Regions from separate parts of the Corynebacterium frankenforstense DSM 45800 genome, predicted to be linked through region 1. Evidence: predicted binding sites of a transcription regulator. Region 1 holds the regulator's gene; the other holds the start of a gene.
What was found. The regulator LexA, encoded in region 1, represses DNA repair genes until DNA is damaged. The targets are predictions, from matches to a motif close to CGAACANNTGTTCG.
Positions count from the first base shown of each region.

Region 2: a site for LexA is predicted at 5,531-5,544, ahead of CFRA_RS08000 (SAV_6107 family HEPN domain-containing protein). Genes of this name have one in related genera too.

Region 1 is NZ_CP009247.1:1,086,063-1,101,775, reverse strand. It holds gene CFRA_RS04770 (hypothetical protein) at 1-461, opposite strand, end outside; gene hrpA (ATP-dependent RNA helicase HrpA) at 586-4,515, shown strand; gene nrdR (transcriptional regulator NrdR) at 4,528-4,986, opposite strand; gene CFRA_RS11590 (hypothetical protein) at 5,068-5,466, opposite strand; gene lexA (transcriptional repressor LexA) at 5,771-6,466, shown strand; gene CFRA_RS04750 (DeoR/GlpR family DNA-binding transcription regulator) at 6,795-7,574, shown strand; gene ptsP (phosphoenolpyruvate--protein phosphotransferase) at 7,837-9,525, opposite strand; gene CFRA_RS04740 (1-phosphofructokinase family hexose kinase) at 9,699-10,670, shown strand; gene CFRA_RS04735 (PTS fructose transporter subunit IIABC) at 10,785-12,929, shown strand; gene CFRA_RS04730 (peroxiredoxin) at 13,315-13,911, shown strand; gene ahpD (alkylhydroperoxidase, AhpD family) at 13,912-14,448, shown strand; gene CFRA_RS04720 (HPr family phosphocarrier protein) at 14,537-14,809, shown strand; gene CFRA_RS04715 (vWA domain-containing protein) at 15,288-15,713, shown strand, end outside.
Region 2 is NZ_CP009247.1:1,818,129-1,833,841, reverse strand. It holds gene CFRA_RS11455 (protein kinase domain-containing protein) at 1-1,446, opposite strand, end outside; gene CFRA_RS08020 (Rv2175c family DNA-binding protein) at 1,530-1,895, shown strand; gene CFRA_RS11450 (alpha-(1->6)-mannopyranosyltransferase A) at 1,914-3,653, opposite strand; gene CFRA_RS08010 (polyprenyl synthetase family protein) at 3,716-4,804, opposite strand; gene CFRA_RS08005 (GNAT family N-acetyltransferase) at 4,851-5,444, opposite strand; gene CFRA_RS08000 (SAV_6107 family HEPN domain-containing protein) at 5,642-6,064, shown strand; gene CFRA_RS07995 (DUF3040 domain-containing protein) at 6,155-6,577, shown strand; gene mraZ (division/cell wall cluster transcriptional repressor MraZ) at 7,288-7,722, shown strand; gene rsmH (16S rRNA (cytosine(1402)-N(4))-methyltransferase RsmH) at 8,077-9,099, shown strand; gene ftsL (cell division protein FtsL) at 9,096-9,824, shown strand; gene CFRA_RS07975 (peptidoglycan D,D-transpeptidase FtsI family protein) at 9,971-11,977, shown strand; gene CFRA_RS07970 (UDP-N-acetylmuramoyl-L-alanyl-D-glutamate--2,6-diaminopimelate ligase) at 12,072-13,673, shown strand; gene CFRA_RS07965 (UDP-N-acetylmuramoyl-tripeptide--D-alanyl-D-alanine ligase) at 13,670-15,229, shown strand; gene mraY (phospho-N-acetylmuramoyl-pentapeptide-transferase) at 15,250-15,713, shown strand, end outside.

The sequences.
Region 1 (15,713 bases):
GAGCCGACGTAGTTGACGTCCGCCCAGAACCCGAGGCCGCCGAGCAGGGCGACCACGGCGAGCACGGCGAGGGTACCCAGGACCCAGACCTGCCAGCCGGCGAAGGTCGCGCGGAAGCCCCAGGCGATCGACTCGGTGATCGAGACCCGGCCGTCGGCCGTGCGCAGCGCCGGCGCCTCGTCGTGGCCCGGGCCGTAGCCCACGGCGTCGTAGCCGTAGGCCTGGTCGTAGTTCTGGTCGTGGGCCTGGTCATAGCCGGCACCGTAGCCCGCGCCGTAGCCGTCGGCGTCGTAACCGGCGCCGGCCCTGCCGAAGTCCTCGCGGTCCTCCGGGTGGTTGGTCGACGGGTAGGCCGGGTAGGACGGGTACGACCCGGAGTCCGCGCCCTCGCCGGAGCCGGGAGTCAGGTCATCGCGGTCGTCCGCGTTCCCGTTGTCGCGGGGATCGTCAGGTCCAGTCATCGGAGGAGACCCTTTCTGCTCGGAACACTGAGTTTCGTACGCCGCAAGGCTACCCTGTAAGGCCTGTCTCCACCGGCCTGCCGGGGTGCGTCGCGCCCGGGCGGACTAGAATCTCCCCATCGACATGGACTCCAGCAACAACACCGACCGCAACCACGACGCCGACACCGCCGCGCCCTCCCGCGACGAGCTCTACTCCCGGCTCGACGAGGTGAGCATCGCCGACGAACGAGCTTTCCGACGCCGCCTGCGTAAGGCGCGCGCGCCCAAGGCGCGCGCCGCGATCGGCGCCGACATCGACGCAGCCGCCGCACGCCTGCGCGACGTCGACAAGCACGTGCCGGAGATCCACTACCCCGAGCAGCTGCCGGTGACCGCCTGGCACGACGAGATCGCCGAGGCGATCCGCGACAACCAGGTCGTCGTCATCGCCGGCGAGACCGGCTCGGGCAAGACCACGCAGATCCCCAAGATCTGCCTCGAGCTCGGCCGCGGGCGGCGCGGGCGCATCGGCCACACCCAGCCGCGGCGTCTGGCCGCGCGCACCGTCGCCGAGCGCATCTCCGAGGAGCTGGGCCAGAAGATCGGCGAGACCGTCGGCTACGCCATCCGCTTCGACGACCGGGTCAGCCCGACCACCGCGGTGAAGCTGATGACCGACGGCATCCTGCTCGCCGAGATGCAGCGTGACTGCTGGCTCAACGGCTACGACACGATCATCATCGACGAGGCCCACGAGCGCAGCCTCAACATCGACTTCCTGCTCGGCTACCTCAAGCGGCTGCTGCCGCGCCGGCCGGACCTGAAGGTCATCATCACCTCGGCGACGATCGACCCGGAGCGCTTCGCCCACCACTTCGCCGACGCCGACGGCGAGCCCGCCCCGGTCCTCGAGGTCTCCGGGCGCACCTACCCCGTCGAGATCCGCTACCGCCCGCTGGAGCGCATGGAGGGCGACAAGGTCGTCGACACCGACCCGCTCGACGGGCTGGTCTCCGCGTGCGAGGAGCTCATGGCCGAGGGGCCCGGCGACATCCTCTGCTTCTTCCCCGGCGAGCGCGACATCCGCGACGCCATGGACGCCATCGAGGCCCGCCACTGGCGCGGGGTGGAGACCACCCCGCTCTTCGGCCGGCTGAGCAACCAGGAGCAGCACCGCGTCTTCTCCCCGCACTCCGGGCGGCGCATCGTGCTGGCGACCAACATCGCCGAGACCTCGCTGACCGTGCCCGGCATCCGCTACGTGGTGGACACGGGCACGGCGCGCATCTCGCGCTACTCGACGCGCACGAAGGTCCAGCGCCTGCCCATCGAGCCGGTCTCGCAGGCCAGCGCCAACCAGCGCTCGGGCCGCTGCGGCCGTGTCGCCGACGGCATCGCCATCCGCCTCTACTCCGAGGAGGACTTCAACTCGCGCCCCGAGTTCACCGACCCGGAGATCCTGCGCACCAACCTGGCCAGCGTCATCCTGCAGATGGCCCTGCTGCGCCTGGGCGACATCGCCGAGTTCCCCTTCGTCGAGCCGCCCGAGCGCAAGGCCATCCGCGACGGCGTGCTGCTGCTCCACGAGCTGGGTGCGATCACCGACCGTGAGCGCGACGGCCTGCCGCAGCTGACCGACATCGGCCGCGACCTGGCGCGCATCCCGGTCGACCCGCGCCTTGCACGCATGCTGGTCGAGGCGCGCACGCTCGGCTGCCTGGCGGAGGTCATCGTCATCGTCGCCGCGCTGAGCATCCGCGACATCCGCGAGCGCCCGATGGAGAAAAAGGCCCAGGCCGACCAGCTCCACGCCCGCTTCAAGGACACCACCAGCGACTTCCTGAGCTACCTGAAGCTGTGGGACTACGTCGAGGAGAAGCGCCACGAGCTCTCCGGCAACGGGCTGCGCAAGCTGATGAAGGCCGAGTACCTGCACTACATGCGCTCCCGCGAGTGGCGCGACCTGATCCGCCAGCTCACCGAGGTCACCGCGCAGCTGGGCTGGCAGAAGACCAACGTCGTGGGCAAGCGCGACGCCGACGCCATCCACCGCGCGCTGCTGACCGGGCTGCTGCAGCACATCGGCGCGCGCGACGGGAAGTCGCGTGAGTTCCAGGGCACCCGCGGCACCCGCTTCATGATCTTCCCCGGCTCGGCGCTGGCGAAGAAGCCGCCGGAGTTCGTCATGGCCGCCGAGGTCGTCGAGACCTCCCGGCTGTGGGCCCGCGACGTCGCCGCCGTCGACCCGGCGTGGGTGGAGAAGGCCGCACCCGATCTGGTGCGTTACCAGTACTCCGAGCCCTACTGGTCGACGAAGAAGGCCGCGGCGATGGCCCACGAGAAGGCCACGCTCTACGGCGTGCCGATCGTCGCCGACCGCCCGGTGCCCTACCACAAGGTCGACCCGGCCGCCGCCCGCGAGATGTTCATCCGCAACGCGCTCGTCGACGGCGACTGGAACACCCGCCACCACTTCTTCCGGGACAACGCGGTCAAGCTCGAGGAGGCCGCCGAGGTCGAGGAGAAGGCACGCCGGCGCGGCATCGTCGTCGACGAGGACACGCTCTTCGAGTTCTACGACGCCCGCGTGCCGGAGACGGCGACCACGGGCGCGCACTTCAACAGCTGGTGGAAGCGCAAGCGGCACAAGCAGCCCGACTTCCTCGACTTCTCCCCGGAGAAGCTGCTCACCGACGCCGCGGGCGCGGTCACCGAGGAGTCCTTCCCCGACCACATGCGCGTCGGCGACGTCGACTACGAGCTGACCTACCGCTTCGAGCCGGGCGCGCCCGACGACGGCGTGACCGTCAAGGTGCCGGTGCCGATGCTCGCCGGGCTGGACGCGACCGACTTCAACTGGCTGGTGCCCGGTTTCCGCGAGGAGCTGTTCACCGAGCTGATCCGCTCGCTGCCGAAGCCGCTGCGGCGCACGGTGGTGCCCGCCCCGGACTTCGCGCGCAAGGCGCTGGCCCTGGCCGAGCCCTACGCGGGCACGGTCACCGAGGAGCTGGCCCGCGCGCTGCACGAGTGCGGCTCCAGCGGCATCGACGCCGTGGACTTCGACCCGACGAAGCTGCCGGCGCACCTGAGGATGACGTTCGCGGCGATCGACAAACGCGGCAAGGTCATCGACACCGACAAGTCCCTGCCCGCGCTGCGCGACCGGCAGGCCGGCCACATCCGCTCCTCGGTGAGCAAGCTCGGCCGGGCCGCGGAGTCGAAGCGCGCGGAGAAGTGGACCCCGGAGACGCTCGGTGACGTCGCCGAGGAGGTCACCACGGTCGTCGACGGCCACGAGGTCACCGCCTACCCGGCGCTGGTGGCCACCGACGGCGGCGTGGCGGTCAAGGTGCTGCCGACGAAGCAGGCCGCGGACTCGGCGATGCTCACGGCGACGCTGACGATGCTGATGCGCGAGATCTCGGTCTCGACCAAGCAGATGACGCGCGGGCTGCCGCTCAAGCAGCGCGTCGCCGTGGACAACTACCCCCACGGCGGGGTCGACGGCCTGGTCGAGCAGGCCCGTGTCGCCGCCATCCGGGACCTGATGATGGCCCACGGCGGGCCGGTGCGCTCCCCGGAGAAGTACCGGGAGCTGGCCGCGGCCGTGGCGCCGGAGGTGCCCGGTCAGGTGCGCCGCACGGTGGTGGCGATCGCGCCGGCGCTGGTGACCTACCTGTCGGTGGCCGCCGAGCTGGATCGCTGGGAGGGCCCGGCGATCGACGACATGCGCGCACAGCTGGGGTTCCTGCTGCCGGAGAAGGCCGTGCTCGTGCACGCGCAGGCGCACCTGCGCCACCTTCCGCGCTACTTCCAGGCGATGGAGATCCGGCTCGCCGAGATGCAGGAGGACCCGGACCGCGACGCCGACCGTCAGGACGAGGTCGAGGCGGTCAAGGCGGCGTTGAAGAAGAAGATGTCGGGTCGCCCGGCGGCGGCGTGGCGCACGAAGGCGGTACGCGACGTGCAGTGGCAGATCCAGGAGTTCCGGGTCAGCCTCTTCGCCCAGCGTCTGGGCACGGCGGGTTCGGTCTCGCGCCGGCGCATCGAGAAGGCGATCGCGAAGCTGTAGGCCGGGTCTCCCCTACTCGGCCTCGCGGGCGCGACGACGCATCATGCGGATCTCCTTCTCGAAGTCCTCGGCGGACTCGAAGGACTTGTACACCGAGGCGAAGCGCAGGTAGCCGACCTCGTCGAGCTCGAGCAGCGGCTCGAGGATGGCCAGACCGATGTCGTTGGCGTTGACCTGCGAGGGCCCCTTCGAGCGCACCTTCTCCTCGACCTTCTGGGCGAGGCGCTTCAGCGCGTCGTCGGGCACGTCGCGGCCCTGGCACGCGCGGCGGACGCCATTGACCACCTTGTCACGGCTGAACGGCTCGGTCACGCCGTTGCGCTTGACCACCAGCAGGACGGCCTTCTCGATCGTGGTGAAGCGGCCCTCGCAGGCGGTGCACTCGCGGCGGCGACGGATGGCCGTTCCGGCGTCGATGACGCGCGAGTCGATCACGCGGGAACGGTCGCTGTGGCAGAACGGGCAGTACACTGCGGGCACCCTCCTAGGTCCGGGACGGCTCGCCCGGGGCGTCCGGGCACCGACCCGAGTCTAGTGTCCGCCCGGACCCGCCTACTTCGCCGCGGTGGCGTCGAAGTCGACGGTGGAGATCTGGTGGGTGGCCGAACCCATGTTGACCGGCGGGTAGCCGGCGGCGTCGTCAGACTCGCCGAAGATCAGGGCGCCCAGCACGAGCACCAGCCCGCAGATCGCACCGACCAGCAGCGAACTGCGCTGCTCCTGGACTCGCCGAGACGTTCGCCGGGCACCGCCCTTCCGGGTACCCCCGGCGGGTATCCCGGCACGCCCGCCCGGAGAGGCGGTATTCGAAATCTCGAGCGTTCGAACACCGGCCGTCGAGCGCCCCTGACCGGGCTCCCACACCAGCGGTGCGGCCACGGTGTTCCGGACGTCGACCGTACCGTTGTCGGGCCGGACGAACTGTGCGTTACGCTGCATCGAGATGGTCATGGGGGTTCTCCTTTCGCCGTGTTCGAGGTCCACCCTAAAGACCGGGCGTGACTGTTCGAACATCGACTAGTTCATCTGTTCGATTACGGGTACGTGTTCGAGTTATAGCACCCGCCCGGGCGTGTGTCCACCACGCCGGGCAAAATCCTCGAACACAGTTGCCATGGACGCGCTATACTGAACGCAAACCGACCACAGCCGGATGACGGGGCCGACGACAACGGCCCCCGACCGGCCGAGAGCGAACCGCCGGCAGGCCCGGACCAGCCGGCCAGAGAGAGACGAAGACCAGGAGCGCGCGACCATGGCCACCAACCGATCGACCAAGAAGCAGAAGAACTCCACCACCAGAGACCCCGCGAGCCTGACCGCGCGCCAGCGCCGCATCCTGGAGGTCATCCGCGACGCGGTGGTGCTGCGCGGTTACCCGCCGAGCATCCGCGAGATCGGTGACGCCGCCGGCCTGCAGTCGACCTCCTCGGTCGCCTACCAGCTCAAGGAGCTCGAGAAGAAGGGCTTCCTGCGCCGCGACCCGAACAAGCCCCGCGCCGTGGACGTCCGCGACCTCTCCGGCGCCCCGGTCAAGAAGGGCCGCAAGGGTACCCCGGAGCCGCCGGAGCACGCGCAGACCTCCTTCGTGCCGATGGTCGGCTCCATCGCCGCGGGCGCACCGATCCTGGCCGAGGAGAACATCGACGACTACTTCCCGCTGCCCGCGGACATCGTCGGCGACGGCGAGCTGTTCATGCTCAAGGTCTCCGGCCAGTCGATGCGCGACGCCGGCATCCTCGACGGCGACTGGATCATCGTCCGCTCCCAGCCGGTCGCCGAGGAGGGCGAGTTCGTCGCGGCGCTCATCGACGGCGAGGCGACCGTCAAGGAGTTCCACCGCGACTCCAGCGGCGTGTGGCTGCTCCCCCACAACGACGCCTTCGAGCCGATCCCGGGCAACGACGCCGAGATCATGGGCAAGGTCGTCTCGGTCATGCGCAAGCTCTAGCACCTCCCCTCCTGCCGGCCCCACGCACGCCCGGACGGGCCTCGCCCGCCCGTCCACCCCCGTTCGTGGGGCCGATCCAGCCTCAGGGACTCGTCACACGCTTCCGTGACGGGTCCCTCTTTTTGCATCGCAGGTGCAGGTCGAACCGGAAGAGCAATGTTTACCCGGGCACATTCACACACAATGGCTCGGTTATTTTTGCTGCTATAGGGTCCCACCGCTTATGTACAATGTCTGTTTTTGTGGTTTAATGTTGGCATCGGGCATTTTCTGCCACTCCCCCCGCACTCTCATAAACATTTCCCCATCTGAGGAGGCGCCCAGCGAGATGTACGCCGAGGAAAGACGACGCCAGATCGCCTCACAGACCGCGGTCGAGGGCCGCGTCAACGTCACCGAACTGGCCAGACGCTTCGACGTCACGGCGGAGACCATCCGTCGTGACCTCGCCGTGCTCGACAAGGAGGGCATCGTCCACCGCGTCCACGGCGGCGCCGTGGCCACCCAGTCCTTCCAGACCACCGAGCTCTCCCTGGACGCGCGCCTGCGCTCCGCGCCGACCGCGAAGTCCGCGATCGCCCGCGCCGCGCTCGAGTTCCTGCCCGAGCCGCCCGGCGGCATGTTCCTGGACGCCGGCACCACGGTGACCGCGCTGGCCGACCTCATCTCCGATTCCGGCCAGGCCAACCAGTGGTCCATCGTGACCAACTCCCTGCCGATCGCCCTGAACCTGGCCAACAAGGGTCTCAGCGAGATCCAGCTGCTCGGCGGCAGCGTCCGCGCGATCACGCAGGCCGTCGTCGGCGACACGGCACTGCGCACCCTGGCGCTGATGCGTGCCGACGTCGCGTTCATCGGCACCAACGCCCTGACCCTGGACCACGGCCTGTCGACGGCCGACGCCCAGGAGGCCGCCATCAAGTCCGCGATGGTCACCAACGCCCGCCGCGTCGTCGTGCTGTGCGACTCGTCGAAGATCGGCAACGACTACCTGGTCAGCTTCGCCTCGATCGACGACATCGACGTCGTCATCACCGACGCCACCGCCCCCGAGTCCTTCGTGCGCGCCCTGCGCGAGCACAACGTCCAGGTCGTCCTCGCGGAGTGACGCCCCGCCGGACGTCCTTCAATTGACGACGTCCCGCTGATCGCCGCCGTGCGCCCCTCACCCGGGGCGTACGGCGGCGTTTTCCGTCTCCGGGCACTCCGCGCGAGACCCCGAGCCGCCTCTCCAGAGATCCCTGGACGCCACAGTCTCCCCTCTCTCCGCCCCCTGCTTCGGCAGAGCAGACAAGAAGAAACCGCCCCGGGACCTCTCTCGAGGCCCGGGGCGGCTGCGTCACGCCGGTCGCAGCCGGCGCGCTCGCGGCCTACTCGCCGACGAGCATCTTGCGCACGCTCTCGCGGGCGACCACTGCGCCCACGGCGTCCAGGGCTGCCTCGGCGGCCTCCTGGCACTGCTTGAACGTGGACTCGGAGAGCCGGGTGCCCACGGCGGCGATCGCGGTGGAGGCGGCCGACAGGGAGTTGACGCCCAGGCCGGTGAGCACGCAGGCCAGCAGCGGGTCGGCGGCGGCCTCGCCGCAGACGCCGACGGCGGTGTTGGTGTCGCGGCCGACCGAGCAGGTGTGCTGGATCAGGCGCAGCACGGCGGGCTGCCACGGATCGGTCAGGTACGCCAGCTGCGAGGACAGGCGGTCCGCGGCCATCGTGTACTGGGTCAGGTCGTTGGTGCCCACGGAGACGAAGTCCAGGTGCGGCATGATCTTGTCGGCCATCAGGGCGGCGGCCGGGACCTCGATCATCGCGCCCGGGGTCAGGCCGCGCTCACGGCAGAGGGTGGAGAACCACTCGGCCTCGCGGGCGGTGGCGACCATCGGGGCCATGACCCAGGTCGGCGCGTCCTCGCCGCGGCCCTCGGCGGCCTTGGCGATGGCGTCGAGCTGGCGGGTCAGCAGCGACTGGTTCTGGCGGGCGATGCGGAGGCCGCGCACGCCGAGCGCCGGGTTCTCCTCCTCGTCCATGTTCGCGAAGGCGATCGGCTTGTCGGAGCCGGCGTCCAGGGTGCGCACGACGACCTTGGAGTGCGGGAAGGCGTCGAAGACCTTCTTGTAGAGGGCCGCCTGATCGTCGACGCTGGGCTCCTCGGTCGCGGAGAGGAAGCTCATCTCGGTGCGGTACAGGCCGATGCCCTCGGCCTGGGTCTCGGAGGCCAGGCGGGCGGCGTTGCTGTCCTGGACGTTGGCCAGCAGCTGGACGCGGTGGCCGTCGGAGGTCTGGGCCGGGCCACGCCACTCGGCGATCTTGACGGCGCGCTCCTGGGACTCGCGAACCTGGCGGCGGGCGTCCTCCTCGTCGGGCTCGACGTAGACGACGCCCTGGCTGCCCTCGACCATCACGCGGGTGCCGGCGGTGATCTCGGAGATCTCGCGGCCCGCGGCGACGATGCACGGCAGGTTCAGCTGGCGGGCGATGATGGCGGTGTGGCTGGTCGGGCCACCCAGCTCGGTGACCAGGCCCTTGTAGTGGTCGATGTCGAGCGCGGCGGTGTCCGCCGGGGAGAGGTCGTCGGCGAAGAGGATGGCCTCGCCGTCGATGGAGGGAAGACCGGGCTCCTCCTCGCCGCGCAGCTCGGCGATGACTCGGTCGCGGATGTCCTTCAGGTCCGTGGTGCGCTCGGCCATCAGGCCGCCGGCCGCGGTGAACATGTTGATGAACTTGCTGGTGGCCTGGACCACCGAGTACTCGGCGTCGGCACCGCCGCGCACGTTCTTGCGCACGGCCTTGCGCCAGCCGCGGTCGCGGACCATCCCGGCGGTGGCCTGCAGCACCTCGGCGGCCGGGCCGGAGGCCTCGGCGGAGCGTGCGGTGAGTCGGTCAGCGACGGTGTCTGCCGCCGTGACGAAGCGCTCGAACTCTGCGTCGCGCTCATCCTCGGCGACGGTGCGTGCGGAGCCCGGGAGCTCGGGGCGGGGACGCACCCAGACGACCGGGGCGTACGCCGTACCGGCGACAACCGCGGTGCCCGTGAAGGTGGTGGTGTCAGTGCCTGAAGTCATGCATCCGATACTAGTGAACCATTCGTTGGATTTCCACATGAACGGCTACCGACCGGACATGAAACCCCAAAGTTCCCCACATAAACTCACATAAAACGCTTGACATTCCCACACAACCGGGCGATGATGGAGCGCGGAACGAACTGGCCCTGCCCGCAGGAGGATGCGCCACCGTGATTGTCACGCTGACCCCCAATCCAAGTACCGACGCCACGCTCGAGCTGGACGGCCCGCTCGAGCGCGGCGCCGTGCTTCGACTCAAGTCAACCACGCACGTCGCCGGAGGGAAAGGGGTGAACGTCGCCCACGCCGCGGAGCTGGCCGGGGCCGACACCCTCGCCGTCTTCCCCGCCGGCGCCGATGACCCCTTCGTCTCGCTCGTCGCCGCCTCGGGCGTGCCGCACCGCGACGTCACCGTCGCCGGTTCGGCCCGCACGAACACGACGGTCACCGAGCCGGACGGCACCACCACCAAGCTCAACGGCCCCGGCCCGGAGCTCTCCGGGTCCGAGCGCGCCGAGCTGACCGAGGCCCTCATCGCCGCGGTGCCCGAGGGCGCCGGGCAGTGGGTCGTCCTCGCCGGTTCGCTGCCGCCGGGGGTCCCCGCGGACTGGTACGCGACGCTCGTCGACGCCGTCCGCGAGGCCCGTCCGGAGGCCAAGGTCGCCGTCGACACCTCCGACGCCCCGATGATCGCCCTGGGCGGCCGCTTCCCGGCCTCCGCCCCGGACCTGATCAAGCCCAACGGTCTCGAGCTCGGCCAGCTGGTCGGCGTCGACGGCCAGGAGCTCGAGCGCCTCGCCGAGGACGGCGACTTCGGTCCCGTCGTCGAGGCGGCCCGCAAGGTCAACGGGCAGGGCGTCGAGAACGTCCTGGTCACCCTCGGCGGGGCCGGTGCCGTCCTGGTCACCCCCGAGGGCGCGTGGAAGGGCACCCCGCCGCCGACCACGGTCGCCTCGACCGTGGGCGCCGGCGACAGTTCGCTGACCGGGTTCATCCTGGCCACCCTCGACGGAGAGGACTCCGCCGGGGCCCTGCGGCGCGCCGTGGCCTACGGCTCCGCCGCCGCCGGCCTGCCGGGTACCACGCTGCCGCGGCCGGACCAGGCCGACGTGGAGCGCACCCGGGTCTCCACGGTCGACTGACCGCGCCCAGGCGCACATACACAAGGCGCACATATTTCGGGCCCAAGTCCCGCCAATTCGTCACCACCGACCCAATCAATCCCTCAATCGCAGTAGTGCTCAAGAAGGACTGCCATGACTGACCAGATCATCACCCCCGATCTCGTCGCGCTCGACGCCGACTTCGGGTCCTCGACCACCGAGGTGATCGAGAAGCTCGCCGGACTGGTGCACGCCGCCGGCCGCGCGACCGACCAGGCCGTGCTCGCCTCCGACGCGAAGGCCCGCGAGGCCAAGTCCGGCACGGGTGTGCCCGGCGGCGTCGCGATCCCCCACTGCCGTTCCGAGGCCGTGACCAAGCCGACCCTGGCGTTCGCCCGCCTGGCCAACGGCGTGGACTTCTCCGGCCCGGACGGCGACGCCCACCTCGTGTTCCTGATCGCGGCCCCCGCCGGCGGCGGCAAGGAGCACCTGAAGATCCTCTCGAAGCTGGCCCGCGCGCTCGTGCGCAAGGACTTCCTGGCCGGCCTGCGTGAGGCCGAGACCCCGGAGCGCATCGTCGAGCTGGTCCTCGGCGTGGTCAACGCCCCGGCCAAGAAGAAGAAGCCGGCCGCCGACGCCGCCACCGGCGCCGCCGGTGCGGGTGCCGCCGGCGCCACCGCCGCCGGCGCCACCGCCGCAAGCTCCGAGGCCGCGAGCTCCGAGGCCGCCGCCCCGGCCGCCAAGGCGGACGTCACGCGCATCGTCGCGATCACCGCCTGCCCGACCGGCATCGCCCACACCTACATGGCCGCCGACTCCCTGACCCAGGAGGCCGACGCCCGTGCGGACGTCGACCTGGTCGTCGAGACCCAGGGCTCCTCGGCCGTCACCCCGGTCGACCCGAAGATCATCGAGGCCGCCGACGCGGTCATCTTCGCCACCGACGTGGGAGTCAAGGACCGCGAGCGCTTCGCGGGCAAGCCGGTCGTCGAGTCGGGCGTCAAGCGCGCCATCAACGAGCCGACCAAGATGATCGACGAGGCCATCGCCGCCGCGAAGAACCCGCACGCCCACCGCGTGGCGGGCACCGCGGGCTCCTCCTCCGCCGCCGAGGCCGAGGACGAGAAGGGCCTGGGCTGGGGCAAGCGCATCCAGCAGGCCGTGATGACCGGTGTCTCCTACATGGTGCCCTTCGTCGCCGCCGGCGGTCTGCTGCTGGCCCTGGGCTTCCTGCTCGCCGGCTACGACGTGGGATCCGACGACGGCTGGAAGGCCATCGTCCTGGGCAACTCCCTGACCAACCTGCCGGGCAACGAGGTCATCTACGACGGCGTCACCTACAACTTCGACCGCTCCGGCCTCCTGCTCTACCTCGGTGCCGTGTGCTTCGCCACCGGCCAGATGGCGATGAGCTTCATCGTCGCCGCCCTGTCCGGCTACATCGCCTACGCCCTGGCCGCCCGCCCGGGCATCGTGCCCGGCTTCGTCGGCGGCGCGGTCTCCGTGCTCGTCGGCGCCGGCTTCATCGGTGGCCTGGTCACCGGTATCGTCGCCGGCCTGGTCGCCATGTGGATCGGCTCCTGGAAGGTGCCGCGCTTCATCGGCTCTCTGATGCCGGTCGTCATCATCCCGCTGCTCAGCTCGCTGACCGTCGGCGTCCTGATGTTCCTGCTGCTCGGCCGCCCGCTGGCCGCCCTGATGAACGGCCTGCAGGACTGGCTGACCTCCATGTCCGGCTCCTCGGCCGCGATCCTGGGCATCATCATCGGCCTGATGATGTGCTCCGACCTCGGTGGCCCGATCAACAAGGCCGCCTACCTCTTCGGTACCGCCGGCCTGTCCACCGGCGACGAGGCCTCCCTGAAGATCATGGCCGCCGTCATGGCCACCGGTATGGTCCCGCCGATCGCGCTGTCCGTCGCGACCTTCGTGCGCAAGAACCTGTTCACCCCCGCCGAGCAGGAGAACGGCAAGTCCTCCTGGCTGCTGGGCCTGTCCTTCGTCAGTGAGGGTGCCATCCCGTTCGCCGCGGCCGACCCGCTGCGCGTCATCCCCTCGATGATGCTCGGTGGCGCCACCACCGGTGCCCTGTCGATGATCTTCGGTGTCACCAGCCAGGCCCCGCACGGCGGCATCTTCGTGATCTTCGCGATCGCTCCCTGGTGGGGCTTCATCGTCTCGATCATCGCCGGTGTGCTCGTCGGCGCGATCGCCGTGATCGCCATGAAGCAGTTCTGGCCCAACAAGGCCGCCGAGGCCGCCGCCGCCAAGGCGGAGAAGGCCCCGGCCCACGCCTAGGCCCTCCGGAACGCTCACCGGCGCCAGGTCCGCCTGAGCCGCCGGACGAACCGGCAACCGACCCCGGTCCCCGCACCCGCGGGGGCCGGGGTTTCGCTGTGCGTGGACCCGGAAACGCCACCCCCACTTGTGGGCATATCCTATGAGTTCCGCCACACCTATCGGACTACCTTTCAACCGCTCCCCCGCACACACGCCGCAGCCGACGCGCAGACCTGCACCGACGCGACGTCGTCAATTTATCGCCACAATCAGCGCCGCAAAATTAATTTACTTCACTTATTGACAAACGCGCGCTTCGGACCAAAATCGGGAGACAGAGGGGCGCCGGGCCGCAGACCCGTCAAGCCCCACGGAGAATCTCTCTGCAATTCCTAGAAGGAGTGTGAACATGCTCACCGTCGGTGACAAGTTCCCCGAGTTCAACCTCACCGCACTCAAGGGCGGCGACCTCCACGAGGCCAACGCCCAGCAGCCCGAGGACTACTTCGAGACCGTCAGCCTGGACAAGTACCCGCGGCAGTGGAAGGTGGTCTTCTTCTACCCGAAGGACTTCACCTTCGTGTGCCCGACCGAGATCGCCGCCTTCGGCGAGCTCAACGAGGAGTTCCTGGACCGCGACACCCAGATCCTGGGCGGCTCGGTGGACAACGAGTTCGCGCACTTCAACTGGCGCGCCACCCACCCGGACCTCAAGACCGTGGGCTTCCCGATGTTCTCCGACATCCGCCACGAGCTCGTGCGCGCCCTGGGCATCGAGAACGCGGACGGCGTGGCCGACCGCGCCACCTTCATCGTCGACCCGGACGGCATCATCCAGTTCGTCTCCGTGACCCCGGACGCCGTCGGCCGCAACGTCGACGAGGTGCTGCGCGTGCTCGACGCGCTGCAGTCCGAGGAGGTCTGCGCCTGCAACTGGGAGGCCAACGACCCGACCAAGAACATCAACAAGATGGACGTCGTGCAGGAGGCGCTGAAGTAAATGGGTATCGCTGAACTTCGCAACGGATTCCCGGACTGGGCCAAGGACACCAAGCTCAACCTGGGCTCGCTGACCCGCTCCAAGGACCTCAACGAGCAGCAGCTGTGGGGCACCATGCTCGCCGTGGCCGCCTCCGCCGGCAACGCGACCGTGCTGCGCGAGATCGACGCCGAGGCCAAGGAGCACCTCTCCGAGGCCGCCCGCGACGCCGCCTTCGCCGCCGCGACCGTGATGGCCATGAACAACGTGGCCTACCGCTCGCGCGCCTGGCTCGGCGACGACTACTCCGGGGTCCGCATGGGCCTGCGGATGAACGTCATCTCCAACCCCGGCGTGGAGAAGGCCGACTTCGAGCTGTGGTCCCTGGCGGTCTCCGCCGTCAACGGCTGCGAGCACTGCCTGAACGCCCACGAGCACACGCTGCGCGAGGAGGGCCTGAGCCGCGAGACGATCTGGGAGGCCGTCAAGGTCGCCGGTACCGTCCGCGCCGCCGCGCAGGCCTACGACATTCTGGCGACGACCGCCTCGGACGACTAGACTTCTGGTCGAGATCGTCAGGCCTCGTGTCCGCCCGGACATCCGTTCGGGCACCCGTGGCCGCAATCCGTTCAACGAAAGGACGACCATGGCCTCCAAGACCGTTACCGTCGGCTCCGCCGTCGGCCTGCACGCCCGCCCGGCTTCCATCATCGCCGACGCCGCCGGTGAGTACGACGACGACATCTACCTGTCGCTCGTCGGTGGTGACGAGGATGACGACGAGACGGACGCCGCCTCGTCGCTGATGATCATGGCCCTGGGCGCCGAGAAGGGCGACCAGGTCACCGTGACCTCCGACAACGCGGAGGCCGTGGAGAAGATCGCCGGCCTGATCGAGAAGGACCTCGACGCCGAGTAGTCCCCGCCGACGCCGGTGCTCAAGCCGGCGCCGCGACTGACAGAGCCCTCCCGGGTACGGGAGGGCTCTTCTCGTGTCCGGGGTTCCTCGGGGATGTCTGCCCTCTGTGGGTTTGTGTGGGGTTCTGCGGGGCGCGTGCGGCGCCCCGGGCCCCTTTCCCCGCCCGTCGCTTGCCGACGTCCCGTCGGGCGCCGTGAGCGGTTCCGTGCGCCGTTGGCGCTCCGGCGGGCCGCGGTGCCGGCGGGGTGCGGGGGCGCGGGCGGTGCCACGGCGGCCCGTACGCCAGCCCCGGGGGCACCCGGGGGTCTTATCGCCCGCCGGGAATCTTTGGGACGCGGGCGCAGCCACCGGCGGGCCAGCTGCCAGGGTATACGCGCTTCGTTACATAAGCGTGTCCTTGTCCAGGGAGCACACATGCCCTGAATGAAATACGTTGGGTGTGCCCTAATTCACTTGACTGAACCTGACGAGGCACACTATGAAACCAACGGAACAACCCAGACGGGTCTCCGCCACGCTGACGGTCCTCGCGATCTTCGCGGCATTCATCGGCGTCTTCACCCCGACCGCCACCGCGCAAGACGACACGCCCGCCCAGGACGACGCCCAGGCCTCCTCCGTGCTGATCATGGACGCCTCCAGCTCAATGCTCGAAGCCGACGGTGAGGGAACCCGCATGGACTCCGCCAAAAAGGCCGCCCACACCCTCGTCGATGAGCTCCCCGACACCGCCACGATGGGGTTCGTCGCCTACGGCGCCAACGAGTCCGACGCCCCCGACAACCGCGAGGCCGGCTGCAAGGACATCGAAACGTTGGCACCGGTGGCCGAACTCGACCGCGACAAGTTCCACGCCGGCATCGACGGGCTGACCCCCACCGGCTACACCCCCATAGGCAACGCC
Region 2 (15,713 bases), 730 kb from region 1:
GCCCTCCTCGTCGGGGAGGGCGTCGTCGTGGTCCGCGGGGAGGTCGCCGGCGTAGCGGTCCGGGTGGCGGTCGTCGTAGGGGCCGCCGTAGCCGTCCGCGCCGGCCGCGGGGTAGCCGGCGGTGCCGTGCTCCGGGTAGCCGGGGCCGCGGCCGTCGGCGCCGTAGGGGTCGCCGGCCGCCGGCAGCAGCGCGGTGCCGTAGCCGCCCGGACCCGGGCCCACCGGTCCGCCGGGCGCGTCGGGGCCGCCCCAGTCCGCGTCGCGCGGATCGCGGGAGTCGCGGTCCCCGGGGCCGTGCCCGTCGGCGTCGTAGCCGTCGGGGTCATAGGTCTCGGCCCTGTAGCCCTCCGCGTCGTAGCCCTCGGCGTCGAAGACCGTCTCGTCGCGCCCGCCGAAGCGGTCGTCGTCCAGGGCGTCCTCGTCCGCGCCGTCCCCGCCGTCGGCGGCGAGCAGCGTCGTGTCGTCCTCGGAGCCCGGGGCCCGCCTGTCCGGGTCACGGAAGCTCAGCACACTGGTCGGGGCGAGCACCCCGGCCAGCCCGGTGGTGTCCGTGGGCACGGCCGCCGCGCGGTGCGCGGCGGCGTCGTGGGGCACGGGCACGCGGAAGGTCGGCAGCGACAGCTCCCGCGCGACGTCGTCAAGCGCCTCCAGGAACTCGGAGGCGTCCCGGAAGCGCTGCTCGGGTTCGCGCACGGTGGCGCCGGCGACGAGCTCGTCGAAGAGCCCCGGCACACCGCTGATGCGGCTGGACGGGGCGGGCACGTCGTCGTCGAGACGTGCGTAGGCGTGCTCGAGGGCCGTCCCGCCGCTGAACGGCGTGGTGCCGGTGAGCAGCTCGAAGAGCATCACGCCGGCGGAGTAGACGTCGCTGGCCGGGGTCAGCTCGTCGCCGCGCACCTGCTCGGGGGAGAGGTAGGCGGCCGTGCCGACGATCTTGTCGGTGCGGCCGGTGGCCACGCTCGCTGCGCGCACCAGGCCGAAGTCGGCGAGCTTGACCGAGTGGTCCGCGCCGATGAGCACGTTGTCCGGCTTGAGGTCGCGGTGGATCATGTCCGCCGAGTGCGCGGCGGCCAGCCCCGTGAGCACCGAGCGCATCACCGCGGCGGCCGCGTGCGGGGGCATCGGCCCGCGCTCGGCGAGCAGCTCGCGCAGGGTGCCGCCCGTGATCAGCTCCATGACCAGGAAGATCACGTCGCCGTCGGAACCGAAGTCGTAGACGCCGACGAGGTTGGGGTGCGTCAGCTGCGCCATCGCGCGGGCCTCGCGGCGGAAGCGGTGGCGGAAGACGGGGTCGTCGACGTAGCGGTCGTCCATCACCTTCACGGCGACCGCGCGTGCGAGGCGCATGTCCACGCAGCGGTAGACGGTGGACATGCCGCCGCGCGCGATGGGGTGGTCGATGCGGTACCGCCCCTCGAGCATGTCGCCGATCTCGAGATGACTCATGGCTACCAGTATGGGGGACGGCGCCGCCGCGGCAAACACCGGAGGCGGGCCGCGCGGCGGGCGCACAGTTTAGAATCGGTGCCGTGAGTATCCAGACAACCTCCCGTGACGCCCTGCCCGCCGACGAGCCGTTGCTCCTCCTCGAGGAGGCCGCCGAGCGCCTCGACGTGCCGGTCACCAGGGTCATCGACCTGCTCAAGGAGCACAAGATCATCGCCGTGCGCGCCGACGGCGCCACCGCCGTGCCCGAGGCCTTCTTCGACGCCGAGCGCGTCAACAAGTTCGTGCCCGGCGTCATCGCGCTGCTCTCCGACGGCGGCTACGACGACGAGGCCATCCTGCGCCACCTCTTCACCGAGGACGACACCCTGCCCGGGCGCCCCGTCGACGCCCTGCACGGGCACAAGGCCCGCGAGGTCATGCGCCGCGCCCAGGCGATGGCGTTCTAGCCTCGCCTCAGCCCTGGCCTAGCGTGCGCCGGCGTCGGTCTTCCCGGCGCCGGTTTTCCCGGCCCCGGGTCGGGCGGGGGCCTGCTTTCCGACGCCGCGCGTCGGCGCGGCGTTGACGGGGGAGCGGTCCGGCACCGCGAGCGCACCCACGGCGACCCAGGCGCACAGCGCGGCGATCGCCATGAAGGCCACGTTGTAGAGCTGGTGGTTGCCCGAGCCGGTGAAGGCGACGGCGAGCACCACCGAGACACCGGCGGTCCACTGCACCAGCGCGCGCGGCACCGGGGTGACCGCGATGAGGGTCAGCAGGCTGGCGTAGTACCAGGGCAGCGAGACCGCGTTGAAGACGAAGGCGACCGCGTAGGCCACGGCGATGCCGCGGACGGCCTGTCGGTCGGTCTCGCGGAAGAGCCACCAGACCACGACCAGGCCGAGCAGCATCAGCACGCTGCCGATCGTGCGGAAGACGCCGAGCGGCGCGTTGAAGGTGAACGAGTCGTCGAGCACGCGCACGCTGTCGGTGACCAGGCCGGCCAGGAGCGACGGCAGGCTCAGCGGGTTGATCACCTTCGAGTTGCCGGAGATCTCCGCGAGCCAGCCCCAGGACGCGCCCGAGGCCCAGGTCACCAGGGAGATCACCGCGACAGTGCCGGCCGTGCACGCCGCGCCGGCGCCGAGGAACGCGCCGAAGGCCCGGCCGCGCGGGATCGCCGAGAGCGGCAGGTCGGCGACGTCGGGGTCGGTGGCGGTGTCGGGGGAGGACGCGGTGGTGCTGTCGGTGGTGTCGGGGGCGGTGGAGTCCGGGCCGGTGGCGCGCCGGGCGGTGTCCGAGTCGGTGACGCGCCGGGTCAGCCTGGTGCCCAGGTGGCGGGTGGCCAGCCAGACGACGAAGGGCAGCGCGATCGCGGCGGTCGCCTTCAGCGAGACTGCCACGGCGATCAGCGCCACGCCGGCGACGAAGCGCCGGTCGAGCGCGGCGACCAGCCCCAGGCTGACCAGCCCGACCATCAGCGACTCGTTGTGCATGCCGCCGACCATGTGCAGCACCATCACCGGGTTGGCCGCGCCCAGCCAGGTCGCCAGCGCGGGGTCGGCGCCCAGCCGGGCCGCGATGCGCGGCACGGCCCACAGGATCGCGGCCATGCCCACCACGGAGACCAGCTTGTAGAGCACGACGCCGGCCGTGATGTTGTCGCCGACCAGGCGCGTGATGCCCTCGCCGAGCCACAGATGCAGCGGCCCGTAGGGGGTGGTGGTGTTGCGCCAGTCGTGCGAGACCTCGAGCAGCATCGGCCCCGGGTTGGCGGCCGCGCCCTGCGTGTAGGGGTCGAAGCCGTCGCGCAGCATCGCGCCCTGCATCAGGTACGAGTAGACGTCGCGCGAGAGGATCGGGGCCGCCAGGAGCAGCGGCAGCGTCCACGCCGTGGTGGCGCGCACCACCGCGCCCAGGCGGCGGTCGTCGGCGAGCGGCCCCAGGAAGGTGCGGGCGAGATTTCCGACGCCGCGCGCGTCGCCGTCGGCTGCGTCAGCGCCGGCGTCTGCGCGCCCGGCGAAGACGGTGCGCCGCCCCGCGAGGATCCAGGCGGGGACCAGCAGGAAGATGCCCAGCCACAGGATCGAGCCGCACACCCCGGCCGCGTGCCCGTAGGCGAGCACGTTGAGGCCCAGGGCGTCGAGCACCCCGCCGCGGTTGCGGATGGCGCCCGCCCCGAAGGAGGACGCGGCGATCAGCACGGTGGCCACCGTGCCGAGGATCATCGGCGAGGGCAGGCGGTCCAGGAGGGCGCCGAAGCGTGCCGGCACGCCGACCGGCGAGGCGCTCACCGGTGGCGGGCGGTGGCGCGCACCGCCAGGTCGGAGAGCACGTCGCAGGTCTCGGCGGGCAGGCCGTCGAGGTGCGCGAGGCCGGACTCGAGCAGCGCGCCGATGCGCTCCTCGACCTGCTCGCGCGCGCCCGTGGCCGCGATCGCGTCGGTGACCCGGGCGATGACCTCGGGGTCCGCCGAGCCGATGCCGGCGCGCAGCCGGGCGGCGGCCTCCGGATCGGAGGCGTCGGCGCTGACCAGCGCCAGGGCCAGCAGCACCGTGCGTTTGCCCTCACGGATGTCGTCGCCGGCCGGCTTGCCGGTGACCTCCGGGTCGCCGAAGACACCGAGGAGGTCGTCGCGCAGCTGGAAGGCGACGCCGACGTCGCGGCCGTAGCCGCGCAGCTTGTCGACGGTCGCGTCGTCCGCCCCGGCGAGTGCCGCACCGAGGTGCAGGGGGCGCTCGATGGTGTAGGCCGCCGTCTTGAAGCGGTTGACGGCGTCGGCGTCGGCGGGGTCCTCGCTGCCCAGCGCCTCGAGGGCGATGTCGAGCAGCTGGCCGCCGATGACCTCGGTGCGCATCGCGCGCCAGGGCTCGCGCACGCGGCGCAGCGCGGCGTCGGAGAGCCCGGAGTCCTGCAGCATGTCCTCGGCCCACACCAGGGCGAGGTCGCCGGTGAGGATCGCGGCAGACTCGCCGAAGTGGCCGGCGTCGCCGAGCCAGGCGCCGTCGTGGTGGCGGCGCTCGACGGCGCGGTGCACCGTGGGCGCGCCGCGGCGGGTGTCCGAGGCGTCGATGATGTCGTCGTGGATGAGCGCGCAGGCCTGGATGAACTCCAGGGAGCTGACCGCGCGCAGCACGACCTGCGGGTCCTCGTCGCCGGCGAGCCCGTCGGCGGCGGTGAAGCCGACCCAGCCGTAGAGGGGGCGCACGCGCTTGCCGCCGCCGAGGACGAAGCGGCTCAGGTGCCCGACGGCGCGGGCGACCGGCTCGCCGACCTTCGCGGCGTCGGGGGTGCGGGCGGAGATGTACTCGCGCAGGACCTCCGTGACCGCGGCGGGTACCTCGGCGGGCCGGAGAGTGCGGGCGTCCGGTGTCGTCATGGCTTTCAGCTGCCGTCCTTTCCCGGGGGAGCCGCCACGCGGGGCGTCAGCGGCGGGGTTGGTCCGCCCCCAAACTTACCGGGTGACCCGGCAGGGGCAGCGGAGCCCCCAGCACGGCGAAGCGGCGCGAGTCTCCGTCGAAACGGAAGTCGCGCAGCACGTCGCTGAAACCGGCCGAGCGGTAGAGGTGGAAGGCCGCGTTGGCCTCGTTCTCCACCTCCGGGGTGGACAGCAGGACGTGCGGGTGCGGCTGGTTCCACACCAGCTCGCGCAGCAGCCCGCGCCCGGTGCCGCGGGACTGGCGGCGCGGGTCGACGTGGATCTCGGCCAGCTCGAAGTAGTCGCGGCCCAGGTCCTCCAGGCCGCGGGGCTTCAGGCCCCGCATCACCTGGCGGTGCCACCACACCCGTGGGGTGCCGGAGAAGCCGTAGGCCATGCCGGTGATGAACTCGCCGCGCTCGGTCCTCTCGGTGGCGATGACGCTGGTGAAGCCAGCCAGGCGGCACTCCTGGCGCCACACGGCGATACGCCCGGAGCGGATGGCGGGGTCGTAGCCCATCGCGTCGATGTAGATGTCCACGAGTTCGGGGGCGAGCAGATGGAACTCGGGAACCGTCAGGCGGCGCAGGGATACGGTCATGGGCCCATGCAACCACGGCCGGCGGCCCCGCGGCACGTGAGGGGGTGGGGGAGGCCGGGGTGGCGGGGTGTTTATTCGAACGGAATCGAACATGTGTGTGAACTCGCGGGCGGCTGTGTCGCGGTGGGGGAATACCGTCTACGACATAAGGAAAACCGCAGAAGAGAGCACGAAAGAAAGCGACGAGGTGACCCACGATGCCGCAGCTGATCTCCGCCACCGCCTACCGTTCGAACCGTCCGTCGCGCTCGGCGCTGTTCCTCGCGAAGGCCTCCCGCCTGATGGCCCAGGCGGCCCGCGAGCGCGCCGCCGGGCGCCTGCGCGAGGCTCTCGAGTACGCCTACCAGGCCGGCCTGCGGGCGGCCGGCGCCCGGGTGGCCGACTCCCCGGTCGCCGGGCGGCGCCGCCTGCCCACCGGGGCCTGGGACCGGCTGAGTCTGGTTGGGCCGGGGGAGAAGGTGTGGGCCAAACGTCTTTCGGGGTATTCGACATTGCGGTCCCGTGTGCTCTCGGGGCTAGAATCGGGGGTGGACAAGGTCGTGGTCGACGAGCTGATCGCCGCGGTCGCTGACTTCATCGCCGAGATCGAGTACGGCGAGGGGGATCTCGCCGCCGCCTGAGACTCATCGGGCGCGGCGGGAACTTTCCACCTCGGTCGGGCGTTGTGTCCAGTGACCGACGTCCCGGCCAAGAACTCACGTGGAGGAATTGTGGCGCTTTCTGAGCAGGAACAGCAGACGCTGCGCGAGATCGAGGAGTCACTGCTCGCCGACGACCCCAAGTTCGGGTCGTCGGTCGGTGACGACTCCGGCTTCACCGGGGGTGCCCCGGGTGGGTCGATCACCCTGCGCGGTGTGGCTCTCGGCGTGCTCGGACTTCTGATGCTGCTCGGCGGCGCGATGCTCGCCCAGCAGTCCCTGTGGTTCATCGCGCTGAGCGTCGCCGGCTTCCTCGTGATGCTCGGCTCCGGCATCTGGATGCTGCGCGGCGGCGGCGCGGGTGGCCGCGCGCGGACCTCTTCGCGTTCTGGGGCCCGCTCGCGCACCCGCGCGGCCACGGGCGGGGGCCGGCGCGGCTCCGGTTTCAGCCAGCGCATGGAGGATGACTTCCGCCGCCGCTTCGAGGGACGCTGACCCCTTAGAGCTTCCTGGAGCTTCCCGTCCGTTCATGAGGACGGCTTTCCTGACTGGTCGATGACGAGATGTTATCGGCCGGTTTTTTTCATGCGTTGAGGTGCCGGCCGTCCGGGGCGCCCGCCGCCCGGGGCGCCGGCTGCCCCGGATGCCGGCTGCCCGGGGCGCCGGCGGTCGGGGATGTCGGGCGTTCGGGGATGCCGGCCGTCCGGGGCGCCCGCCACGGAGCTCTCGGCGCTGGTCGCGGCCGCGCCCCACTTCGCCCCACCCGGATCCCCCACTTTGCCCCACCTCCCGCTCCTCGCCGGCGCGCGTGACGTCTCGTGCGTCCGGGTTTCCGGCCCGCGCCGCCCCGATCGACGGCTTTCCTGGGCTTTTGGGCCATGCAATCTGTTGTGGAAGCTGGCTCGTGGGGATTTTTGACGGCAGTGGGGGAGTTGGTGCGAGACCGAGCGCAATGTGTCGATGTTAAAGATGCGGCTAATGTGACTGAAGTGATTTGAGGTGACGCGCCCGCCCCACTTCGATTTACATACTCCTAGCTGCAGCTACGTTAAATGACGTCGCTGTAGTTCGCGCTCCCTCTCGTTCTGGTGGGGGGAAGTGGGTTAAAGTGGGGCCCAGCGGTTGGTGGTGGTCGATCCGACTCCGCCTCCGTGGAAGAACAACCGGATCCTCTTTATCGGCGAGCGAAGGCAGGTGGTGCCGGGATGTTCCTCGGTACCTACACGCCCAAACTCGACGACAAAGGGCGGCTGACCCTGCCGGCGAAGTTCCGTGACGAGCTCGCCGGTGGGCTGATGATCACCAAGGGGCAGGACCACAGTCTCGCGGTCTACCCCCGCGAGGAGTTCGCGGCCCGCGCCCGTAAGGCCGCCGCGGTCTCCCGTACGAGCCCCCAGGCCCGTGCATTCATCAGGAACCTGGCCGCCAGCGCCGACGAGCAGCGCCCGGACGGGCACGGGCGGATCACGCTCTCGGCGGCGCACCGCGAGTACGCGGGCCTGACGAAGGACTGCGTGGTCATCGGTTCGGTCGACTTCCTCGAGATCTGGGACTCCGAGTCCTGGGCCGCCTACCAGCGGGAGACGGAGGACGCCTTCTCGGCCGCGGACGCCGACGACGTCCTCGGCGGCCTGCTGTAGACAACTGCACACCGACCCGCGGAGCGCGTGCACGGGCTCCGTCCGGGGTCGACCGGCTCTGGTGTACTTCCCCGACATCAGAACGGTCCCCCGGGCGGGGCCCTGGACGCACCCCGCGAGCCCCGCGGCCCAGGCGACCACACCGCCACAGCCACCCACCACCACCAAGAAACTTCAGCCGACCAGCACGGACAGCAACCGAGTCCACGGACATCCGTGGCCCGGACCCGGGAGAGGGGGAGAACGACCATGACGAAGCACCACGCCGCCGGCACCGACACGGCCGGGGCGCACGAGACCGACGCGGAGGACTACGCCGCCGCGCTGACCGCCAACCGTGGTCACGTCCCCGTGATGATCGACCGGATCACCGACCTGCTGCGCCCCGCCGTCGAGGCGGCGGGCGCGGACGCCGTGCTCGTCGACGCCACCCTCGGCGCCGGCGGGCACACGCTGCGCCTTCTCGAGGAGTTTCCGCAGCTCAACATCATCGGCCTCGACCGCGACACCCAGGCGCTCGGCGAGGCGTGCGAGCGGCTAGCCCGCTTCGGCGCGCGCTTCGAGGCGTATCACACCCGCTTCGACGGGCTCGGCGAGGTCGCCGACGGTCTGCGCGGCCCGTGGCTCCCGGGGGAGATTGACGACGCCGCGCCGGAGGACGTCGCCGCTCCCGGCCCCGTGGCGCGCATCGCCGCCGAGCACGGCCTGGCCGGCGTGCTCTTCGACCTGGGCGTGTCCTCCATGCAGCTGGACCGCCCCGAGCGGGGCTTCGCCTACCGGGTCGACGCCCCGCTCGACATGCGCATGGACCAGAGCGGCGGGATCACCGCCGCCGACGTGCTCAACACCTACGACCACGGTCGGCTGGCCCACGTGCTCAAGACCTACGGTGACGAGCGCTTCGCGGGCAAGATCGCCTCGGCGGTCCTGCGCGAGCGTGAGCGCGAGCCCTTCACCACCTCCGGCCGCCTGGTCGAGCTCCTCTACGAGACGATCCCGGCGCCCGCCCGGCGCACCGGCGGTCACCCCGCCAAGCGCACCTTCCAGGCCCTGCGCGTCGAGGTCAACGGTGAGCTCGACGCCCTCGAGGCGGCCATCCCCGCGGCGACCGACCGGCTGCACCCCGGCGGCCGTGCGGTGCTCATGAGCTACCAGTCCCTGGAGGACCGCATCGTCAAGCACGCGGTGCGCGAGCTGACCACGTCCACGACCCCGCCCGGGCTGCCCGTCGACCTGCCGGGCACCGCCCCGGACTTCCGCGCCGTCACCCACGGCGCTGAGAAGGCCGACGAGGCGGAGACCGCCGCCAACCCGCGTGCCGCCTCGGTACGCGTCCGTGCCCTGGAACGCCTCAACCCCGAGGGAGAGACCCGATGAGCCCGACTTCCGTCACGTCGCGTCCCCGTACCGCCGCCGGCACGGCGTACGCGCCCCCGCGGCCCCGCCACGACGAGCGCCCGCGCCGCACCGTCCCGGCCCCCGAGCCCAGCCCCGGGCGTCGCGGGCGCCTCGACCGGCACGGCGCCACCCGCCGGCCGTCCGGGCGTCTCGGCTCCCGCCAGGTCGTCTCGGTCCGCGGGCGGCGCGTGGCCACCCAGCGTGCCGACCCGCGCTGGTGGCGCATGGTCACCCTCGCGTTCTGCATGCTCATCGCCGGCGTCGGCGTGTCCATGTGGCTCTCAGGGCTCAGCACCCAGCAGACCTTCGAGATCCAGCAGCTGACCGCCCGGGAGGCGGAGCTGGACAACCGGATCGAGACCCTGGACCGCGACCTCGAGGACGCCCGCTCCACCGCGGGGCTGGCCGAGCGTGCCGCCGGCGAGAAGCTCGGCGTGCCGCTGCAGGCCGGGGTCCTCGCCGTCGACGAGAACGGAGAGGTCTCCGAGCGTCGCCCGGCGGAGCAGGAGACGCGGCCTATCATTGACGTCAACGGGGACAGCCCCCGCGGTAAGGCCGCCTCCAGCAGCCCGGACAAGACGCAGGGGCTCTCCGAGAACCTCGCGCCGGTCCCGCAGGGGCAGACCCCGGGGCAGGCCGAGGCCGGCGACAACCCCGCCGCCCGGTCCAACCCGGTGCCGTACCAGGCGGGCATCGCCCGCTGAGGGGCGCGTCGCGTCCATTCCGACAGAGGACCATCGAGTAGGCCGAGTGAGGTGACCAAGGGGCTGTGACGTCCTGGGACACGCGGGGAGGCCGCCGCCGACCGGGCCGGCCCCGCACACACAAGGCGGCGCTGGACAAGCGCCTGATGTGGGCGACCGTCGCGGTCGTCGTCGCGGTTCTCGCGCTGATCGGCAGGCTCGCCTGGGTGCAGGTCGTCTGGGGCCCGGCCCTGGCAGAGCAGGCCCACGAGCAGCGCGCCCGCGTCTACGTCGAGCCCGCCCGCCGCGGCGAGATCACCGACCGCTCCGGGACCCCGATGGCCTACACCATGCAGGCCCGTTCGCTGACCGTCTCGCCGGACCTGCTGCGCAAGGAGCTGCGCGAGCAGGACTTCAACGAGATGCGTGCCGCCGGCGCGACCGAGGGGGTCAGCGAGGAGGAGGTCGCCCGCCGGCTCGACGACTCCGTCGAGAAGACCCTGCGCGAGATGGCGGACCAGATCCCCGAGATGATCGCCGCGAGCTCCTCCGACGACGCCGAGACGCCGGGAGCCGCCGACCCGGACGACCGGGACTCCGACGAGAAGGACCCGGAGCGGAACTCCGACCGGGACGACAAGTCCGACCGGGACAACAAGGACAAGGACTCCGAGAAGAAGGGCTCCGAGAAGGACGACGAGGCCTCCGGCGAGGTCGACCCCGACGAGATCCTCGACAAGCTGCACGCCGACACCCACTACGAGGTGCTCGTGCGCAACGTCGACCCGGACGTCGCCACGGAGATCGCCGCGCGCTTCCACGGTGTGGCCGCCGACCACCAGGACGTGCGTCAGTACCCGAACGGCGCGGTGGGCGACAACGTCGTCGGCCGCGTGTCCATGGACGGCCAGGGCCAGTTCGGCCTCGAGGCCTCCGCGGACGCGACGCTGACCGGCATCAACGGCCGCACCACCGAGGACGTCTCCACCGACGGCCAGGTCATCCCCGGCACGCTGCGCGACGCGGTGCCCGCCGAGGACGGCGAGAGCGTCTCGCTGACCCTGGACCTCGAGCTGCAGACCTACGTCCAGCAGCTCCTTGAGCAGGCCAAGGCCAACTCCGGGGCCAAGTCCGCCGAGGCCGTCGTCCTCGACGCGCACACCGCGGAGATCCTCGCGATGGCCAACACCGGCACCATCGACCCCAACGGCGACGTCGAGAAGCAGGTCGAGCAGGGCAAGGACTTCGAGAACCCCACGATCTCCGCGCCCTTCGAGCCGGGCTCGGTGGCCAAGATCATGACGGCCGCCGCGGCGATCGAGGAGGGCGAGACCACCCCGGACGAGGTCCACCAGGTCCCCGGGACCATCGACATGGCCGGCGTGACCGTCCGCGACGCATGGGACCACGGCACCGTGCCCTACACGACCACCGGCATCTTCGGTAAGTCCTCCAACGTGGGCACGCTGATGCTGGCCCAGCGCGTCGGCGAGGACAGGTTCGCCGACTACCTCAACCGCTTCGGCATCGGCCAGCCCACCGGCGTCGAGCTGCCCAACGAGTCCGCCGGTCTCCTGCCGACCCGCGAGCAGTGGTCGGGCGGCACCTTCGCCAACCTGCCCATCGGCCAGGGCATGTCCGTGACGGCACTGCAGATGGCCGGCGTCTTCCAGGCGCTGGCCAACGGCGGCGAGCGCGTCGAGCCGCGGATCATCCGCGAGGTCACCGGCCCCGACGGCCAGGTCCGCGAGCAGGAGGCCCCGGCCACCACCCGCGTGGTCAGCCCCGAGACGGCCCGCACCGTCATCGACATGTTCCGTGCGGTCACCCAGGAGGACCCGTCCGGCAACCAGCAGGGCACCGGCGCCAACGGCGCGATCGAGGGCTACCAGACCTCCGGCAAGACCGGCACCGCCCAGAAGATCGACCCGGACACCGGCGCGTACTCGATGTCGGACTACTGGATCACCTTCGGCGGCGTCGCCCCGGCCGACGACCCCCGCTACGTCATCGCGGTCATGGTCGACGACCCGGACCGCGGCGTCGAGCCCGGCGGCTCGGGCGGCCAGTCGGCCGCCCCGATCTACCGGGACATCGGCTCCTGGCTGCTCAACCGGGACAACGTCCCGCTGTCCAAACCCATGGAGGGCAGGCTGGTACTGCAGGCCGGCTGAACCGGCTACAATTTCCGCGCCCCGAAACCCCGGGCACCCGCCCCAAACCAATTCGTCCCGTCAGATACACACCCGGATCGTCTGGAGGAAGACCGTGGCAGAAACCCTCACCCGCATAGCCGAGACCGCCGGAGCCGTCATTCACGCCCCCGGCGGCGCGGAGGTCTGCGGCGACGTCGAGGTCTCCGGGGTGGACCTGGTCTCGGACCGGCTCAACGAGGGCGACCTCTTCGCCGCGCTGCCCGGCACCCACACCCACGGCGCCGTCTTCGCCGCCGAGACCCCGGCCGCCGCGATCCTCACCGACGCCGCCGGCGCCGGGATCCTCCGCGAGGCCGGCGAGACCCGGCCGGTCCTCGAGGTCGCCGACGTCCGCGCGGTCCTCGGCGACGTCGCCGCCGAGCTCTACGGCCACCCCTCCCGCGGCTTCACCGTCATCGGGGTGACCGGCACCTCCGGCAAGACCACCGTCAGCTACCTCGTCGAGGCGGGCCTGATGGCCGCCGGCGCGAAGGTCGGCCTGATCGGCACCACGGGCACCCGCATCGACGGCCGCAAGATCCCCACCTCCCTGACCACCCCGGAGGCGCCGACCCTGCAGGCGCTCTTCCGCCGCATGGCCGACGAGGGCGTGACCCACCTGGTCATGGAGGTCTCCAGCCACGCGCTGGCCCTGCGCCGCGTGCTCGGCGTCGACTTCGACGTCGCCGGCTTCACCAACCTCTCCCAGGACCACCTCGACTTCCACCCGACGATGGAGGACTACTTCCAGGCCAAGGCCCTCCTCTTCGACCCGGCCTCGCCGATGTCCGCCCACCGCGCCGTCGTCTGCGTCGACGACGACTGGGGCGCGCGCATGGCCGGCCTCTGCCCGGACACCCTCACCGTGGCCACCCACGGCCAGGCGGGCGACGTCACCGTCGGCGAGGTCACCGCGGCCGCCGACGGCTCCCAGGACTTCGAGCTGACTATTTCCGACGCCGCGCCCCGCGGCGTCCACCTGCCCCTGCCGGGTGCGTTCAACGTGGCGAACGCGTCGCTGGCGATCGCGCTCGCCGAGCGCTGCGGCGTCGACCTCGACCGCTTCATCGCCGGGCTGGGCGGCGTCTCGGTGCCGGGGCGCATGCAGCGCGTCGACCGCGGCCAGGACTTCATCGCCGTCGTCGACTACGCCCACAAGCCGGGCGCGCTGGCCGAGGTGCTCGACACCCTGGACCACCAGGTCGACGGCCGGGTGGCCGTCGTCCTCGGCGCCGGCGGCGAGCGTGACCACTCCAAGCGCCCCCTGATGGGTGCGGAGGCGGCCAAGGGCGCCGACCTCGTCGTGGTCACCGACGACAACCCCCGCGACGAGGACCCCGCGCCGATCCGCGCGGCCGTCGTCGAGGGGGCGCGCGGTGTCACCGGCGGCCGGGCCACGGAGATCCGCGAGATCGGCTCGCGCCGCGAGGCCATCCGCGCCGCCGTGGCCTGGGCCCGGCCCGGCGACGCCGTGATCGTCGCCGGCAAGGGACACGAGACCGGACAGCTGGTCCGCGGGGTGACCCACCCCTTCGACGACCGCGAGGAACTCGCCGCCGCGCTCGAGGCGCGCGCGGACGGGACCCGCGCGGATGAGACCCGCGCGGATGCACCGGATGCCGCGGGTAGCGCGGATGCCCCGGACGCGGCTGATGTAAAGGAGAACGACCGATGATCGAGCTGACACTCGCCGAGGTCGCCGACGCCGTCGGCGGCACCCTCCACGACGGGGCGGACCCCGAGGCCCGGGTGACCGGGCCGGTGGAGTTCGACTCCCGCAAGATCGCCCCCGGCGGGCTCTTCCTGGCCCTGCCGGGCGCGCGTGTCGACGGCCACGACTTCGCCGCGCAGGCCGTCAACGAGGGCGGCGCCGTCGCCGCGCTGACGGCCCGCCCCGTCGGCGTACCCGCGGTCGTCGTCGAGCCGAAGGGCCCGGGCGACGCCACGGCCGAGGCCTACGCCAACGACGCCGACGGCTCGGCCACCGCGGTCATCGACGCCCTCGGCGCGCTGGCCCGCCGCGTCGTCGACACGCTCGCGAGCCCGGAGCGCCCCGCATCCGAGCGCCTGACCGTCGTCGGCGTGACCGGCTCGGCCGGCAAGACCTCCACCAAGGACCTCATCGCCTCGGTGCTGCGCCGCTCTGGCTCCACCGTGGCACCCCCGGGCAGCTTCAACAACGAGATCGGCCACCCCTACACCGCACTGCGCTGCACGGAGGAGACCCGGTACCTGGTCGCCGAGATGTCCGCGCGCAACATCGGCCACATCGCCCACCTGGCGCGCATCGCCCCGCCGGCCGTGGGTGTGGAGCTCAACGTCGGCACCGCGCACCTCGGCGAGTTCGGCTCGCGCGAGAACATCGCCCGCGCCAAGGGCGAGCTCGTCGAGGCGCTGCCGGCCGCCGACGCCGGGGGAGTGGCCGTGCTCAACGGCGACGACCCCTTCGTCGCCGCGATGGCCCCGCGCACCCGGGCGCGCGTGGTGACCTTCTCGGCCTCCGAGCCGCCCGCCCCGGGCGCGGTCTACACCGCCTCCGACATCACGCTCGACGACGTCGCGCGCGCCTCCTTCACCTTCGGGGTGCGCGGCGCCGACGGCACCGTGGAGAGCCACCCGGTGCGCCTGCGCGTCTTCGGCGCCCACCAGGTCTCGAACGCCCTGGCCGCCGCCGCGGTCGGCGTCGAGTCCGGCATCGCGCCGGCCGAGGTGGCCGCCGCGCTCAGCGAGCACGTCACCGCCAGCGCCAACCGCATGGACGTCCACACCCGCGCCGACGGGGTGACACTCATCAACGACGCGTACAACGCCAACCCCGACTCGATGCGCGCCGGCATCGCCGCCCTCGCCTACACGGCGGCGGCCCGCCCGGAGGCGAAGAGCTGGGCCGTGCTCGGCGAGATGGCCGAGCTCGGCGGCGACGCCCTGACCGAGCACGCCCGCATCGGCGAGGAGCTCGAGCGCTACCGCGTCGACCACCTCGTCACCGTCGGCGACTCGGAACCCGTCGCCGAGCTCGCGCGCGCCGCCCAGGCGCGCGGCATCACCACCCAACGGGTGGGGGACGCCGAGGCGGCGGCCGCGGTCGTCGGCAAGCAACTGCGCCCGGGCGACGTCGTGCTCGTCAAGGCGTCCAACTCGCAGGGCCTGTGGCACGTGGCCGCGGCCTTGCAGGGACCGCCGGAAGCCCCCGGCGGCGGCGCTGCTAAGACTATTGACGGCAAGAACTAGCTAGACGAGAAGGTTTACCCGTGACCCAGATCATCATTGCGGCGACGATCAGCTTCCTCGTCTCGATATTCACCACCCCGGTGCTGATCCGCTACTTCAGCTCCGAGGGCCTCGGCCAGGAGATCCGCGAGGAGGGCCCCGCCTCCCACCTGCGCAAGCGCGGCACGCCCACGATGGGCGGCATCGCCGTGCTGCTCGGCATCGTCTGCGGCTACTTCGCCACGGCGATCTACGGGCTGGCCACCGGGCGCGACGCCGTGACCGCCAGCGGCCTGCTCGTCCTCGGTCTGACGCTGGCGCTGGGGCTGGTCGGCTTCCTCGACGACTTCATCAAGCTCTTCCGGCACCGCAACCTGGGCCTGAACAAGACCGCCAAGCTCACCTCGCAGATCGCCATCGGCGTCATCTTCGCCGTGCTGATCCTGCTCTTCCCGGACGAGCAGGGCATCACCCCGGCCAGCACGAACCTGTCCTTCATCCGCGA